DNA from 4 places in the Delftia sp. WSY_10 genome. Region 1 is predicted to be linked to each of the others. Evidence: predicted binding sites of a transcription regulator. Region 1 holds the regulator's gene; each other region holds the start of a gene.
The links. The regulator FNR, encoded in region 1, switches genes on or off when oxygen is low (the NO sensors DNR and NnrR bind a similar motif). The targets are predictions, from matches to a motif close to TTGATNNNNATCAA.
Positions count from the first base shown of each region.

Region 2: ACF8ML_RS23855 (DASS family sodium-coupled anion symporter) is a predicted target of FNR. The motif match lies at 2,724-2,737, and genes of this name have one in related genera.
Region 3: ACF8ML_RS18275 (hemerythrin domain-containing protein) is a predicted target of FNR. The motif match lies at 1,605-1,618, and genes of this name have one in related genera.
Region 4: clpB (ATP-dependent chaperone ClpB) is a predicted target of FNR. The motif match lies at 1,712-1,725, and genes of this name have one in related genera.

Region 1 covers NZ_JBICKY010000015.1:347,511-351,717, forward strand. Annotated here, with positions in the region: gene hemN (oxygen-independent coproporphyrinogen III oxidase) at 1-1,297, opposite strand, end outside; gene fnr (fumarate/nitrate reduction transcriptional regulator Fnr) at 1,459-2,178, shown strand; gene ACF8ML_RS08010 (hypothetical protein) at 2,260-2,547, opposite strand; gene ACF8ML_RS08015 (FixH family protein) at 2,729-3,043, opposite strand; gene ccoG (cytochrome c oxidase accessory protein CcoG) at 3,101-4,207, opposite strand, start outside.
Region 2 covers NZ_JBICKY010000056.1:257,844-262,050, reverse strand. Annotated here, with positions in the region: gene ACF8ML_RS23865 (CMD domain protein) at 1-460, shown strand, start outside; gene ACF8ML_RS23860 (alkylhydroperoxidase domain protein) at 457-1,044, shown strand; gene ACF8ML_RS23855 (DASS family sodium-coupled anion symporter) at 1,057-2,562, opposite strand; gene ACF8ML_RS23850 (hypothetical protein) at 2,857-3,174, shown strand; tRNA gene ACF8ML_RS23845 (tRNA-Met) at 3,257-3,333, opposite strand; gene rplQ (50S ribosomal protein L17) at 3,355-3,747, opposite strand; gene ACF8ML_RS23835 (DNA-directed RNA polymerase subunit alpha) at 3,934-4,207, opposite strand, start outside.
Region 3 covers NZ_JBICKY010000037.1:76,388-80,594, reverse strand. Annotated here, with positions in the region: gene ACF8ML_RS18285 (SDR family oxidoreductase) at 1-349, shown strand, start outside; gene ACF8ML_RS18280 (MarC family protein) at 363-1,010, shown strand; gene ACF8ML_RS18275 (hemerythrin domain-containing protein) at 1,044-1,544, opposite strand; gene ACF8ML_RS18270 (hypothetical protein) at 1,799-2,386, opposite strand; gene ACF8ML_RS18265 (CsbD family protein) at 2,531-2,749, opposite strand; gene ACF8ML_RS18260 (ABC-type transport auxiliary lipoprotein family protein) at 3,274-3,942, opposite strand; gene ACF8ML_RS18255 (MlaD family protein) at 3,956-4,207, opposite strand, start outside.
Region 4 covers NZ_JBICKY010000032.1:240,662-244,868, reverse strand. Annotated here, with positions in the region: gene ACF8ML_RS14875 (DMT family transporter) at 1-674, opposite strand, end outside; gene ACF8ML_RS14870 (AraC family transcriptional regulator) at 779-1,687, shown strand; gene clpB (ATP-dependent chaperone ClpB) at 1,821-4,207, shown strand, end outside.

The DNA.
Region 1 (4,207 bases):
AGCCCATGGGCGTGACCTGGAATCCCTCGTCGCTGATCTGCACCAGCCCCTTGGCCTGCAGGTCCTGAAGCGCCGCCAGCTCGGGGGCGAAGTACTCGCGAAAGCCCAGCAGCCAGGCCTGCTCCATGGGCTCGAACAGCACGGCGCCCTGGCACATGATGGCCATGATGACGGCGCGCCGCACCAGATCATCGCGCGACAGTGCCAGGCCGCGCACCACGGGCAGGTGGCCGGCGTCGATGGCGTCGTAGTACTCCTCCAGCGTCTTGGCGTTCTGGCTGTAGCTGGCCCCCACCTTGCCGATGGCCGACACGCCCAGCGCAATCAGGTCGCAGTCGGGCTGGGTGCTGTAGCCCTGGAAGTTGCGATGCAGCCGGCCCTGGCGCTTGGCCACGGCCAGCGCGTCCTCGGGCAAGGCGAAGTGGTCCATGCCCACGTAGACATAGCCGCCGTCCATGAAGGCCGCGATGGAGCGCGAGAGCATGGCCAGCTTGTCGGCGCCCTGGGGCAGGTCCCCGGCCGCGATGCGCCGCTGCGGCTTGAAGCGCTCGGGCAGGTGGGCATAGGCATAGAGCGCGATGCGGTCGGGCCGCAGCGCATTGACCTGGGCCAGCGTGCGCTCGAAGGACTCGGGCGTCTGCTTGGGCAGGCCGTAGATCAGGTCCACGTTGATGGAGGCAAAGCCCAGCTGCCGTGCGGCCGCCACCAGCGCGAACACCTGCTCGGCCGGCTGCACGCGGTGCACGGCGATCTGCACCTGTTCGTCGAAGTCCTGCACGCCGAAGCTCAGGCGGTTGAAGCCCAGCTCCTTGAGCACGGCCAGGCGTTCGACGCTGACGGTGCGCGGATCGACCTCGATGGAGTATTCGCCGCCCGGCTCCAGCTTGAAATGCTCGCGCAGCAGGGCCATCAGCGTGCGCAGCTCATCGTCCGAGAAGAAGGTGGGCGTGCCGCCGCCCAGGTGCAGCTGGCTGACGGCCTGGCCCTTGCCGCAATGGGCCGTGTGCAAGGCCATCTCGCGCGCCAGGTAGTCCAGGTAGACGGCAGCGCGATCGTGGTGGCGCGTCACGATCTTGTTGCAGGCGCAGTAGTAGCACAGCGACTCGCAGAACGGCACATGCACATACAGCGACAAAGGCATGGCCCGCGCTGCGGTACTCGATTTGCGGTGCTCAAGTGCCAGGATATAGTCTTCAGCACCGAAAGCCTCCACGAAACGATCGGCCGTGGGGAACGAGGTGTATCGGGGCCCCGGTACGTCGAAGCGACGCAGCAGCTCTGGGGTGACAGCGGTCATGGGTTTTTTCCTCTAATGTCGTCCACTGTGCCGCAGCCCATTGGTCGCGTCCTTGACTCATATCAAGAGTTGTTCGCGGCAGTGCTGCGACAATTTGATCCAACTCATCGCCATCCACGAGGTCACCGCCGGCGCACTGCTGCGCCGCTGATGTTTACTCCATGAACCTTCAGACCATCAAAGCATCCTGTTCCAATTGCAACCTGCGCGAGCTGTGCATGCCCATGGGCCTGGATGCCGAGCAGATGCAGCGCATCGACGACATCGTGGCCACGCGCCGCAAGGTCAAGCGCGGCGGCCTGCTGTTTCGCAACGGTGAGTCCTTCACCTCGCTGTACGCCATCCGCACGGGCTTCTTCAAGACCTGCGTGGCCACCGAGGACGGGCGCGACCAGGTCACGGGCTTTCAGATGGCCGGCGAGATCATCGGCCTGGATGGCATCGTCAACGACCACCACACCTGCGATGCGGTCGCGCTGGAAGACGCCGAGGTCTGCGTCATGCCCTTCGACAAGCTGGAGGACCTGTCGCGCGAGGTCACGGCCCTGCAAAACCATGTGCACAAGGTCATGAGCCGCGAGATCGTGCGCGAGCATGGCGTGATGCTGCTGCTGGGCAGCATGCGTGCCGAGGAGCGGCTGGCCGCCTTCGTGCTCAACCTGGTACAGCGCCTTCACGCCCGGGGCTTTTCCAAGTCGGAACTGGTGCTGCGCATGACACGCGAGGAAATCGGCAGCTACCTGGGCCTGAAGCTGGAGACGGTGAGCCGCACCTTCTCGAAGTTTGCCGAGGAAAACATCATCGAGGTGCGCCAGCGCCATCTGCGCATCCTGGACACGGACGCGCTCAAGCGCATCGTCAACAGCCAGCAGTGCCAGTGAGGCCGCAAGGCCCCGCCCCCCGGCAATGAACAGGGCCCGCGATCGCGGGCCTTGTTCATTGCCATTGCAGTGCACGCAGGTTCAATCGCGCCCCAGGCCCTGCATGGCCAGATTTGGGTCCGGCTCGGAGACCACGCCGTCGTTGAGATCGTGCGTGGAGCGTCCCAGCATGGTGGTCATGAGGCTGGACAGCATGGTCACGCCCCAGAAGGCGAAGAAGGCCAGCGTGTAGATTCCCTGCCGCGACCAGCCCAGGTCGCCGAGCCAGTGCAGCTCCAGCGGGTCCACGAAGGCGAATACCAGCATCTCCATCACGGCGGCGGCCAGAAAGGCCGGCCAGGCAATCCACATCCAGCGTTGGGCCAACATCAGCGATCTCCTTGAGCTGTCGAGGGGTGGCTTTCATTGTGCGCGCCGCCCTCGCACCGTGCCAAGCCCTGCGCACCCTGCACTGCCTGTAGGAAACCCTTGGCCCTCGCGCATGCTGGAGATGCCATCCACCATGCAAAAAGGCCGTGACTGCGGCCTTGTGCACGGCATTTTCCTGCGTTCAGCGGTCCGTGGGATGGTCCTGCGCGGGCGTGGCCGCGTGGTTGCGGCCGGTGACCGCGGGCGCCAGGCTCTTGGGCACTTCGCGCACGCCATCGGCACGCTCGTTGATGGTGATGCCATTGCGGTAATAGTCAGGATCGATCACGGGATCGGCGCCATTGATCGCAATGACGGCCGTGACCACGCCGGCCACCACGACGGCGGCCGGGCCGGCCACCACGAGCCAGACATGGGCGAACTTCCACCAGGGCTTGCCGGCGTCCGGATGCGAAGGGGCCGTGGCGGGCGCGGAGACTGCGGGACTGGAAGACATGGATAACCTCTTTCTTTCAAACAGCCGGCGCAGCCTGGGCGGCGCCGGCCAGACATATCACCGGGGCACCAGGAAGACGGCCTTTTCGGACGCGCGTCCCGCGCCTGAATGCACGGCATCGATATCGAAGAATACGGTGTGCGAGCCCGGCTCGGCGGAACCGTAGGGAATCTGCAGCCGCGCCGCAATGCCGCGCGTCTCGGCAGGGCCGACCTCGACCTCCTGCTCGGACGCCAACTCCAGCCCGTCGAGGCCATGGGCGCTGATGCGGTAGCGCTGGGCCTGCTCGGTGGCATTCATGATCTGCAGGCGGTAGACATTTTCCAGCTTGCCGCCCGCGACGATGCGCGACAGCGACGCCCGGTCGCGTATCACGTCGACCTTGACCGACTGGCGCAGCGCCAGGCTCACGATCATGGCCATGCTCAGGCCGATCAGCACGGCCGAGTAGACCAGTACGCGCGGACGGAAGATGCGGCGCAGCACCTGGGCCCGCCGCCACATGCCGGCCATGGCGTTCTGCGTGGTCAGCCGGATGAGGCCGCGCGGATACTCCATCTTGTCCATGATGGAATTGCAGGCGTCTATGCACAGACCGCAGCCTATGCATTCGTACTGCAGGCCGTTGCGGATGTCGATGCCCACGGGGCAGACCTGCACGCACATCTTGCAGTCGATGCAGTCGCCCAGGCCCTGGGCCTTGTAGTCCACCTTCTTGGTGCGCGGCGCGCGCGGCTCGCCCCGGCCCGTGTCGTAGCTGACGATCATGGTGTCGCGGTCGAACATGGCGCTCTGAAAGCGCGCATAGGGGCACATGTACTTGCAGACCTGCTCGCGCATGTAGCCGGCGTTGCCATAGGTGGCGAAGCCGTAGAACAGCACCCAGAAGACCTGCCAGCTGCCCTGCAGCGCCAGCAGCTCGCCGCCCAGCTCGCGGATGGGCACGAAGTAGCCCACGAAGGTGAAGCCGGTCCACAGGGCAATGGCAATCCACAGCAACTGCTTGAGCGACTTCTTCCAGAGCTTTTCAAAGGTCCAGCCGTTCTTGTCCAGGCGCATGCGCGCACTGCGGTCGCCCTCGACCTTGCGCTCCACCCACATGAAGATTTCGGTGTAGACCGTCTGCGGGCAGGAAAAGCCGCACCACAGGCGACCGGCCACGGC
Region 2 (4,207 bases), on a different contig from region 1:
GCGCAGCGCCGCCTTCTATGCGAAGGCGCTGGCGGCCGAAGATGCGGAACTGGCTGCCGCCGTGGCATCCGAAGTCGTGCGGGGCCGTGCACAAAGCCTTCAGCCCGGCAGCGGCCCGCACGGGCCGTACGGCCGCTACCCGGCAGGCCCGCTGAGCCGCGAAGACCAGAGCGGCCCCGCCTATGCCGTGGACCCGGCCCATGCCGCGCTGCTGGGCGCGCGCCTGGCCGCGGCGCTGGCCCATGCCCACCTGCTGGCCTACCACCCGCGCGACGCCAGCGCCGGGGCCCTGCAGGCGCTGCAACAGGCGGGCTGGAGCGAGACGGACATCGTCATCCTGTCCCAGCTGGCGTCCTTCCTGTCCTTCCAGATCCGCGTGGTCGCGGGGCTGCGCGTGCTGGCTGCACGCCCCGCGCCCCCGGCCGCCCATCAACCCACCACCCTGCAAGCCCAGCCATGACCTCAACGAACTCCGCCGCTCCCCAGGTCTTCACCCAGGAACAGCTCGACTGGCTGCCATGGATTGAGCCGCTGGACGAAAGCGAGCTGACCGAACGCCACCATGCAGGCCTGGTCGATGCCTCACGCGCGCAGTCGCCCTACTTCCGCCTGCTGGCGCGCGACCCCGACACGCTGGGCGCACGCACGCGCACCGACAAGGACATCTTCTACAACCCCGACGCCGGCCTGCCGCGTGCCGAGCGGGAGCTGGCGGCCGCTGCCACCTCGCGCGCCAATGGCTGCATCTACTGCGCCTCGGTCCATGCGCGCTTTGCCACGCACTTCTCGCGCCGGGGCGGCGACGTGCAGCGCCTGCTCGACGAGGGTCCGGGCACGGACCTGGGGCCGCGCTGGAACGCCATCGTCACGGCGGCCGTGGCGCTGACCCAGACGCCGCCTGCGCTGGAGCCCGCCCACATCGATGCGCTGCGCGCCGCCGGCCTGGACGATGCCGCCATCTCCGATGTGCTGCACGGCACGGCCTTCTTCAACTGGGCCAACCGGCTCATGCTGTCGCTGGGCGAGCCACGGACCACCGCATGAGGGCTTTCGCCCTCACCACAGGCCCAGCAGCTTCCACCAGGCGCTGCCGACCACGGCAAAGACCAGCAGCTCGATCACGCACATGGCCGCGCCCACGCGCCACCAGTTGCCCAGCGTGACATAGCCGCTTCCGAAGATGATGGGCGAAGTGCCGGTGGCGTAGTGGGTCAGCGTCATCATGATGGCCGAGCCGGCCGTCATCATCAGCATGAAGGGCACGACATAGTCGGCAGGAATCAGCTGGGCGCCCACGGTCAGGAACGCCAGCATCATGGCGCTGATGTGGGCCGTGGTGCTGGCGAACAGGTAATGCGAGAACACGAACACGCCCACCAGGATGGCCGCCACCGGCAGCCAGTCCAGGCCGCTGGCGACGATGGCGTTCTTCATACCCACGGCAAACCAGGACACCACGCCCAGCTTGTTGAGCTGCTCGGCCAGCATGACCAGGGCGCCGAACCACACCAGCGTGTCCCAGGCGCTTTTCTCGGACAGCACGTCATCCCAGTCGATGGTGCCCGTGATGATCAGCACGAACAGGCCCAGGAAGGCGACCACCGTCGGGTCCAGCGTGAAGGCAGGCCCGAACAGCATCTGCGGCACGTTGGCCCACAGCAGCAGCATCAGGCCGAAGGTGCCCAGCATCACGCGCTCCTTGCCCGACAGCGGCCCCATGCGGGCCATCTCGCTGCGCGCGTACTCCACGGCATTGGGCGTGGCCTTGAGTTCGGGAGGCGACAGCAGGTAGATCACCAGCGGCATCAGCAGCAGGCACAGCAGGCCCGGCAGCAGCATGTACAGCGCCCAGGTGGTCCAGCTCAGGTGCAGGGCCTGGCCCGTGGCCTTGGCCACGAAGTCCACCACCAGCGGATTGGGCGCCGTGGCGGTCAGGAACATGGCCGAGGTGATGGGATTGGCGTGGTAGTTGACCAGGGCCAGATAGGTGCCCACCTTGCCCTGCGTACCCTTGGCCGGGTCCGACTCGAAGGCATTGGCGATGGACTTCATGATGGGGTGCACGATACCGCCGCCGCGCGCCGTGTTGCTGGGCGTGAACGGTGCCAGCACCAGCTCGCAGATCGCCAGGCCGTAGCCGATGCCGATGGTCCGCTTGCCCAGCAGCGCGATGAACATCAGTCCGATGCGGTTGCCCAGCCCCGTCTTCTTGAGGCCGCGCGAGATCAGGATGGCCACCACGATCAGCCAGATCAGCGGGCTGGAAAAGCTGCTCAGCGCATCGGTGACTGCGCCCTTGGACGAGCCAGACGTGACCTGGGACAGCGAGACGATCACGATGGCCATCAAGGCCATCACGCCAATGGGCATGACCTTGAGGATGATGGCCACGATGGTGGTCAGGAAAATGGCCACCAGCTGCCAGGCCTTGGGCGTCAGCCCCTCGGGCACGGGCACCAGCAGCAGCCCGAACAGCACGGCGGTGGCGATCAGCGCCGGCACCAGCCGGAACGGCACGGCCGACTTGAAGTAGCGGAACAGCGAGGCAATCTTCTCGAGCATGTGGATCCTTTGCGTTGCCGGAGCGGCGCCGAGAGAGCATGGCCTGCCGGGAGCAAAAGCCCACCAGCCTGCACGGGCACTGGCGGCCGCGCCGCATGACTGACATCATGATGCAGTGCAGCATGAGCCCGGCTTCCAGCGGGCGCCTGCGCCACCGAAGTTTGACAGGCATCAAGGCCGGGCCAGTAAACCTGGCGACCCAGGCCACCGAGCCCCGCTCACATGACAGCATCCCCAGACCGGGTGCCTTTCGCCCCGGTGTACCCATGCAGTGAAAAAAGGAGAAAAGCCGACATGCCAGCCAACCGATTCTTGCCCGAGGAATGGGAATGCCGGCTCCAGGAGATCGACCTGGAGATCGCCCGCCACGCCGTCATCTGCAAGATCCCGCTGCTGCAGGCCGGCGTGGTGGAGCGCGTGCTGGCCGATGACGCCAGCGTCTGCGGCGGCGACCACGAGGCCGCTTTCAAGACCCTGCGCGGCCTCTTGTACATGCACTACACCGAGCTGCTGCACATCAGCGAGGTGCTCAGCCCCGATGCCGCCCAGGAAATCGCCCACCGCGTGCGCCTGCGGCTGGGCCAGCGCATCGGCAACCAGCTGGGCGGCTGATGCCGGGCTGTCTGCCTGGCCTTTGCCCTGGCGCGAGGGCATGAAAAAAGGGCTACGACAGTTGTCGTAGCCCTTTTCAATTTGGTTGCGCGAGAAGGATTTGAACCTCCGACCTTTGGGTTATGAGCCCAACGAGCTACCAGACTGCTCCATCGCGCGGTATTCCAAAATTATAGCAGATTATTCAGCTGCCTTGGCTTCGGCGGCGCCTTCTTCAGCGCGCTCGACCAGTTCCACGAAGGCCATGGGGGCGTTGTCGCCCACGCGGAAGCCCATCTTCAGGATACGGGTGTAGCCACCAGGACGCTTTGCGAAGCGGGGGCCCAGCTCGTTGAAGAGCTTGGTCACGCTGTCGCGGTCGCGCAGGCGGTCGAATGCCAGACGGCGGTTGGCAACGGTGTCGACCTTGGCCAGGGTGATCATGGGCTCGATCACGCGGCGCAGTTCCTTGGCCTTGGGAACGGTGGTCTTGATGGCTTCGTGCTCGATGAGCGAATTCATCATGTTCTTCAGCATCGCCAGGCGGTGCGAAGAGGTGCGATTGAGTTTGCGGAGGCCGTGACCGTGACGCATGGTGCTTTATTCCTAAAATATGTAATTAGGGCTTGTGCAAACAAGGATGCAAGCCTGGACCCGTTACCGGATCTGCAGCTTGCCTCAACCGAATTTGCGCAAGTTGTTGATTAATTCGGGCAGCCGTATCAGGTACTGCCCGAGGCACTGAGGCTCTCCAAAAAGGAGAGCCCGCAATTATAGCGCTTAGCGCTTTTCCAGGCCAGCAGGCGGCCAGTTCTCCAGCTTCATGCCCAGCGTCAGACCGCGGGAAGCCAGGACTTCCTTGATCTCGTTGAGCGACTTGCGACCCAGGTTGGGGGTCTTGAGCAGCTCGTTTTCGGTACGCTGGATCAGGTCGCCGATGTAGTAGATGTTCTCTGCCTTGAGGCAGTTGGCCGAACGCACGGTGAGTTCCAGCTCGTCCACGGGACGCAGCAAGATGGGATCAAAGGCGGTTGCGGCACCACGGCCACCGGCC
Region 3 (4,207 bases), on a different contig from region 1:
GGGTGGCGCCATCGTGAACGTCTCCAGCATCGCTTCGCGGCTGGGCGCACCGGGCCAGTACGTGGACTATGCGGCCGCCAAGGGCGCGTTGGACGTGATGACGCTGGGCCTGGCCAAGGAAGTCGCCGCCCAGGGCATACGCGTGAACGCCGTGCGGCCCGGCTTGATAGAGACCGGCATCCACGCCAGCGGCGGACAGCCCGACCGCGTCGAGCGCCTGGCGCCCAACGTGCCCATGCAGCGCGGCGGCAGGGCCGAGGAGGTGGCCGACGCCATCCTCTGGCTGATGTCCGACGGCTCGCACTACACCACGGGCAGCCTGGTCGATATCTCGGGCGGCAACCTCTAGCTCCAAGGCAACCATGGACCTCAAACCGCTGATCACTTTGGTGGCCATCATCAACCCGCTGGCCATCGTCCCCTTCTTCATCCACTACACCGAGGGATTCAGCGCCCAGCAGCGCCAGCAGACCATTCGCACGGCGGCGCTGGCCTCGTTCTGCGTGATCGCGGCCTGCGCCATCATCGGGCTGCAGGTGCTGGACTTCTTCAACATCTCGCTGCAGAGCTTCCAGGTGGGCGGCGGCCTGCTGCTGCTGATCAGCGCGATGAACATGCTCAACGCCCGCCCGGCCGAGGAACGGCCCAACGCGCCCACTCTGGCGGCAGGCGCGGAAAAGGCCGCCATGGGCAACAGCATTGCCGTGGTGCCGCTGACGATTCCGCTGCTGACGGGGCCGGCCTCCATGTCCACCGTGGTGATCTATGCCGACCAGGCACGCACCATCTGGCAGCACCTGGCGCTGGTGGGCTATGGCGTGGTGGTGGCCCTGGTGGTGATGGTCTGCTTTTCGCTGGCCGACCCGATTGCGCGCGTGCTGGGCAAGACCGGCATCAACGTGATGACGCGGCTCATGGGCCTGATCCTCGCGGCCCTGGCCGTGGAGGTGATGGCGGGCGGGCTGGTGAAGATCTTCCCCATCCTGGCCTCGCCCGCGATCGTGCCCTGAACGGGCTGGCTGGCCGATTGAAGGCCCGCCGGATCAGGCCGGCACGGCCCGCGCGCGGTCGGCGCTGCCGTCGCAGGCACCGCCGCAGCCCGTGATGGGCTGCTCGGGCAAGGCCTCGGGGTGGGCCAGCGAGCCCGTGGCGGGATCGAAGCCCGCACTGCGCAGATGCAGGGCCAGCGCCGCATCCATGGTCTGCGCATGGTGCACGAACCAGGCCGCCAGCTCGCCCGCCATGCTGCGGATCACGGCCAGATCCCCCGCTGCCGCCTTGGCCGCCCCCTCGCGCATCACCTGCAGCACCACCTTGTGCTGCAGGCTGTGGCAGTTGGTGCTGGTGAACCGCGTGGACTGCATCCAGCGGTCTTCCTGGTCGAAGTGCACCTGCGTATGCGCGATCAACTCATCCCAGCGCACGCACAGCTGCGCATCATCGGCCGCCTCCACCTCGGCCAGCAGCAGCACGAACTCCTGGTGCACCTCGTCCATGGCCGGCAACTCCAATGCCAGCGCTCCGCTCCATTCCAGCACGGCCATATGCTTCTCCTGCCTTCATCATGAAAGACTGCAGCTTAGGAACAGCACCGCCCAACCCGTTTGACCCACATCAGCCAACCCGAAAACAGCAAAGCCCCGCGAGCGGGGCTTGGTCAAGGCGGATAAAACTGGCGCGGCCAAAAGGCCAGGGGCACCGAGCAAGAGCCGCCTCGTGGCGAAGGTGCCGTCCCCCTCCCTTGCGAAGCAAGTAGAGAGGGGGAAGGCGCGCAGCGCCTCAGGGGGTGCCTACCAGCTTACTGTCCATATTTACGCTTGGCATCCGCCACGCAGGCATCCTTGGCGTCACCGCTCATGGTGTCGCAACGGGCCTTGGCAGCCTTGTAGTCGGCTTCGCGGGTTTCCTCGGCAGCGTCCTTGCGGGTCTCGGCCACGTTGGCGGCCTTGGCGGCAGAGTTGGCGGCAGGTTCGGCCTGGGCCTTGTTCACCTTGGCGGCTTCGACGGCACGCACATGGGCAGCCTTGGCATCCTTCACGCAGACGTCCTTGGCGTCGCCCTTGAGGTCATCGCACTTTTCCTTGGCGATGTCGTAGTCCGCATCAGCCTTGGCCTTGAGTGCCTTTTCGCTGTTCTTGGGCGAAGGATTGCGGCGCGACTCCAGCTCAGCCTTGGCCACGTTTTCCTGGCCCTTGGCCTGCTTCTCGCAGACGTCCTTGGCGTTGTCCTTGAGCGGCTTGCACTGTTCCTTGGCAGCCTTGTAGTCGGCCTCGATCTGGTTCTTGGCGGCCGTGTGCTCGGCATTGGTCATGGCCATGGCGCCGGAGGCCATCAGGCCCAGGGCGACGGCGGACAGCATGTGGCGAAAGCGTTGCGGTGTTTGCATGATGGAACTCCTTGTATTTGTACTGAACCGGCCCTTGGTGCCTGCGGCGGCGGGCCATTGGTGCGTGCCCTCAGGCACGCTGGCTGTCGAGGAGCGGATGGCGGCGCCGGCCAGGGCGACCAGCCCATCCGCAGTCCACCCTCGTCAGTCTTCGAAGCGGAAGTCGGGGTTGCGCTTTTGCCAGTCGGTCAGCTGCTTTTCGGCAGCGTCGCGGGCCAGGCCCTGGCGCTCCTGCAGCTTGCCCAGGAATTGCTCGCGCTTGCCGGCGATCACGTCCAGATCGTCATCGGTGAGCTTGCCCCATTGCTCACGGATCTTGCCGGTGAATTGCTTCCAGTTGCCCTTGATGCGGTCTTCATTCATGGCTTGTTCCTTTCAGTGATGTTGAAGTCGTGCCGTGCAATCAGGCCTTGTTTTTTTCAAAGCCGCGATCTGCATCAGCGACGGTTTCACTGTAAAAAACCTGCGCGCCGCGCGCCGTAGTCTGGACCTAGTGTTGACGGTCGTCCCAGGGGCAGCCGAGACGGTGGGATCGGGACTACAGCCCCTGACGGACGCGCGGGAAGCGCTGGGTCAGGCGCGGCCCGCCCCTGCCCTGAGTACCCGGCCTTTTCCCCGTATGTCCGCACCTGCGCCGTGGCGGTTGCGGGGTTGCAAGCCTGCCGAAGGACAGGCTTGCTTCGTGATCTGACCTTTCTTGGCGAATCAAGAAAAGGGCAGTCGGCTGCCGGGCCGAGACCCGGCCTCGAAAAGCAACCATCCGGCAGGGGCAGAAAAAGTCCACTTGCTTGCAGAGCCAGTTGCCGAAAACAAAAAACGGCCAGCGGATGCAATGCACCCACCAGCCGTTCTCAAGAGAATGGATGGGCTGGAAATCCAGCAGCAGCTCAGTGCCCCTGCTGCCCCAGCCACGCATCGATCTGCGCAATGGCCGCATCCGTGGCCTTGGCCAGGGCCTGGGCGCCGCCCGCCGCATCGCCCGAAGCTGCAGGACTGCGCACCTCGAACACCTTCTGTCCGAGCAGGCGGTCCACAGCACCGCTTTGCTCGACCAGGGTGGCGCGCAGGCGCACCACGCCGGCACTGGAGCCGGGCGCGTCAAAGACCTGGCTGAACTCTTCGATGTCCACGCGCAGCAGCGTGGGCACGGCGCCTTGCAGGCGCGGCTGGGCCACGCTTTCGCTGCTGGCCAGCACGGGGCGCTGCAGGCCCAGCTGGCTGCGCAGGCGCTGCTGCAGCAGCAGTGCAGGAGGCTGGCTCCAGCGCGCCAGCTGGTAGGGGCGCAGTTCCTGGCCGTTGGCATAGGCCAGGCGGTAGAACATGGCCGTGCTGCCGTCGGACAGGGCGGGGGCCTCCACATCGGCCAGCGCCAGCGGCGTGCGTGCCTGCGGGGCGGCGGATGTGGCGGACTGCGCGGGCGTGGACAGCGGCGCCAGCCCGAAGTCATAGCGTGCGGGCTGGGCGGGGGGCTGCGGCAGGGCCGAGCAGCCGGCCAGCAGGATCAGGGCGGCGGCCAGTCCAGCGCTGGCCACGGCGGTCTTGCGAGATGGGGACATGCGGGTTCCTCGGTCAGGGCTGGGTGGCTGCAGACGGGGCGACGAAGCCGGGCTCGCCCGGCCCCGGACGGGCCTGGCCCGGCCCGTAGATCACGGCCTGCGGGTTGTCGCTGAAGCGGCTGGCGGCCGTGCCCATCTGGCGCGCGGCGCGCGAGACATCATCGGCCGCTCGGTTGGCGTGCGGCACCGTGCTGCGGCCCAGCGAATCGGCCATGCGGGTCAGTGCGCGCGTGCTCTGGGCGATCTGCTCCAGCGGCCCGTCCTG
Region 4 (4,207 bases), on a different contig from region 1:
GCGATCACCGAGCCCGGAATGGCCAGGTACAGCCAGGAGCCCACATAGGTCCAGCTGGCATCGAAGCGCCAGGGCAGGCCTGCCACCAGCGCATAGCCTGTCAGCAGCAGCGTGCCGGCCAGCATGCCCCAGGCATTGGTCTGGGCCGGCCGCCAGCCCATGGACTGCAGCGAGGCCGACAGCATGTTCCCGCAGGAAAAGCACAGCGTGCCCAGCACGGCCCAGCCCAGGCCGGGCAGGCTGGCATGCCGGCCTTCTCGCAGCTCGGGCCAGAACAGCGCCACCAGGCCTGCAAGGCCGAAGAGGCTGCCGGCCAGCACATGGGGCGCCAGCCTGCGGCCGTGGATGATGCGCGCCAGCAGCGCGTTCCAGAGATTGGCGCTGGAGAACACCACGGCGGCCAGGCCGCTGGCCAGCGTCTCGCTGGCATGCATGAAGCACACGAAGTTGAAGCTGAACAGGCACAGGCCCTGGGCCAGCACGCGCGGCAGCGCCGGGCCGCGGGGCACGCGCAGCTGGCGCGACCAGGCCAGCCAGGCGAACATCAGCACGGCGGCCAGCGCAAAGCGGTAGGCAATGGACAGCTCCACGGGCACGGCGCCCAGCTGCAGCTTCAGGGCGATCCAGGTCGAACCCCAGATCAGCACGACCAGGGCATAGAGGGTGGCAGTCATGGCCGGTGATGATGGCGCCGCAGGCTGGGCGGGCATGGCAGATTCCTGCGGTTTGATGGCCTGGCGCCATGCGTCGGTATGGCTGCGGGACCACAATCGCTGCCATGACGCCCACGCCGCTGCCCGAGCTGCCCTCCAGCCACCTGTGCCAGGTGCTGTCACGCTCCAAGGCCAGGCTGCAGCGGCGCGTGCGCCTGAGCGAGGGGGTGGAGCTGGCCGTCTGGGCCAATGTGGACGACGAGGTGCGCTACTGCCAGCCCGGTCACCACACGCTGTCGGTCTACCTGGCCGGCGGCGAGGGCTCGCAACTCAAGGCGCGGCCCGAGGCCATGGGGGCGCCGGGGCGCATCTGCATCTTCACGCCAGAGGACGAATCGCACTGGCTGGTGCGATCGCCCGTGCAGTTCCTGCACCTGTATGTGTCCGACCTGGCCTGGGCGGGGCGCGTGGTCCGCATGCTGGATGCCGAGCCCCGCTCGCGCACCTTGCGTGCGCAGATCTACGGGGACGATCAGGCCTTCCACGCCGGTGCCCGTGCGCTGATGCAACTGGACTGGCAGGACCCGCAGCAGCAACTGGCGGCCGATGCCATTGGCCAGCAGCTGGTGGACCGGCTGGTGCTGCAGTCCGCCACGCCGCGCCAGGTGCAGGCGCTGCAGCGGCCGCTGGGCGGGCTCTCTGCGGCCGTGCGGCGCAGGGTACTTGCCCATATCGAGGCGCATCTGCATGACTCCAAGGCCGTGTCGCTGCCGGCACTGGCGAGACAGGCCTGCCTTTCGGAATTCCATTTCGCACGCATGTTCCGCCAGAGCATGGGCTGCACGGTGCACGAATGGGTGCTGCAGCAGCGCCTGGCCCGGGCTCGGCGCGCCCTGGCTGCGCGCAACGTGCCGCCGCTGGCCGAGCTGGCGCTGGATTGCGGTTTTTCCAGCGCCAGCCACCTGGTGCGCAGCTTCCGGGCGCATTTGGGCGTTACGCCTACGCAGTTCTCGATCTTTCAGCGCAATGCTTGAGAAGGATGGCCGGCCTCGCCGGCCTTGATCTGGCGCAAGCGTCTGTCCTTGCGGGCCGGGCATGGCTTGAAATTTGCCCTGCCGGTATCAGATAAATCGCAATGACCCTGTTTCAGGAGCGAAAAGAAACACCATGCGAATCGACAAACTGACAACCAAGTTCCAGGAAGCCCTGGCCGACGCGCAAACGCTGGCCCTGGGCGGTGACCAATCCAATATCGAACCCCTGCACCTGCTCGTGGCGCTGCTGCGCCAGGACGACGGTCCGCGCTCGCTCTTGCAGCGCGCCGGCGCCAACGTGGGCCAGCTGCAGGCCGCGGCCGAGAAGGCCCTGGCCGATCTGCCGCGCGTGCAGCACCAGGACCAGGTGCAGGTCGGCTCCGAGCTGGGCCGGCTGCTGCAGGCGACCGAGAAAGAAGCCCTCAAGCGCGGCGACCAGTTCATTGCCAGTGAGCTGTTCCTGCTGGCGCTGACCGACAGCAGCGGCTCTTCCACGCGCGCAGGCCAATTGCTCAAGGAAAGCGGCGTGACGCGCTCCAGCCTGGAGTCGGCCATCAACGCCGTGCGCGGCGGCCAGACCATGGACAGCGCCGAAGGCGAAGGCCAGCGCGAGGCCCTCAAGAAATACACCATGGACCTGACCGAGCGCGCGCGCATCGGCAAGCTCGATCCGGTGATCGGGCGTGACGACGAAATCCGCCGCTCCATCCAGGTGCTGCAGCGCCGCAGCAAGAACAACCCCGTGCTCATCGGCGAGCCCGGCGTGGGCAAGACCGCCATTGTCGAGGGCCTGGCCCAGCGCATCGTGGCCGGCGAGGTGCCCGAAAGCCTCAAGAACAAGCGCGTGCTGTCGCTGGACATGGCGGGCCTGCTGGCCGGCGCCAAGTACCGCGGCGACTTCGAGGAACGCCTGAAGTCCGTGCTCAAGGAAGTGGCCCAGGAAGAGGGGCGCATCATCCTGTTCATCGACGAGATCCACACCATGGTTGGTGCCGGCAAGGCCGACGGCGCCATGGACGCGGGCAACATGCTCAAGCCGGCCCTGGCGCGCGGCGAGCTGCACTGCATCGGCGCGACCACGCTCGATGAATACCGCAAGTACATCGAAAAGGATGCGGCGCTGGAGCGGCGCTTCCAGAAGGTGCTGGTCGAGGAGCCCTCGGTCGAGGACACCATCGCCATCCTGCGCGGCCTGCAGGTGCGCTACGAGGCCCATCACGGCGTGGACATCACCGACCCGGCCATTGTGGCCGCGGCCGAGCTGAGCCACCGCTACATCACCGACCGCTTCCTGCCCGACAAGGCCATCGACCTGATCGACGAGGCTGCGGCCAAGATCAAGATCGAGATCGACTCCAAGCCCGAGGTCATGGACAAGCTCGAGCGCCGCATGATCCAGCTCAAGATCGAGCGCGAGGCCATGAAGAAGGAAAAGGACGAGGCCTCGCAAAAGCGCCTGCAACTGATCGAGGAAGAACTCGGCAGCCTGGAGCGCGAGTACGCCGACCTCGAAGACGTGTGGAAGAGCGAGAAGGCCAGCGCCCAGGGCTCCGAGCAGATCCGCAAGGAGATCGACCAGATCCGTATCCAGATCGACGAGCTCAAGCGCAAGGGCGACTTCAACAAGGTGGCCGAGCTGCAGTACGGCAAGCTGCCCTCGCTGGAAAAGCAGCTCAACGAAGCCCAGGCCAGCGAGCAGGGGCAGGGCGGTGCGCCCGCCCACAGATTGCTGCGCACCCATGTGGGCGCCGAGGAGATTGCCGAGGTGGTCAGCCGTGCCACGGGCATTCCCGTGGCCAAGATGATGCAGGGCGAGAAGGACAAGCTGCTGCGCATGGAAGACCGGCTGCATGACCGCGTCGTCGGCCAGGACGAGGCCATCTCGGCCGTGGCCAACGCCATCCGCCGTTCGCGCTCGGGCCTGTCCGATCCCAACCGGCCCACCGGTTCCTTCCTGTTCCTGGGCCCCACGGGCGTGGGCAAGACCGAGCTGTGCAAGGCGCTGGCCGGCTTCCTGTTCGACAGCGAAGACCATCTGGTGCGCATCGACATGAGCGAGTTCATGGAAAAGCATTCCGTGGCCCGCCTGATCGGCGCGCCGCCCGGCTACGTGGGCTACGAGGAAGGCGGCTACCTGACCGAGGCCGTTCGCCGCAAGCCCTACAGCGTGCTGCTGCTCGACGAGGTGGAGAAGGCCCATCCCGACGTCTTCAACGTGCTGCTGCAGGTACTGGACGACGGCCGGCTGACCGACGGCCAGGGCCGCACCGTGGACTTCAAGAATACGGTCATCGTGATGACGAGCAACATAGGCTCTTTGCTGATCCAGGCCATGGTCGGCGAGGATTACGATGATGTGAAAGACGCGGTCTGGGGGGAACTCAAGAACCATTTCCGACCCGAATTCCTCAACCGCATCGACGAGACCGTGGTGTTCCACGCGCTCGACGCGAAGAATATCGAGTCGATCGCAAGGATTCAGCTCAAGCTGCTGGAGCGGCGTTTGGAGAAAATGGACCT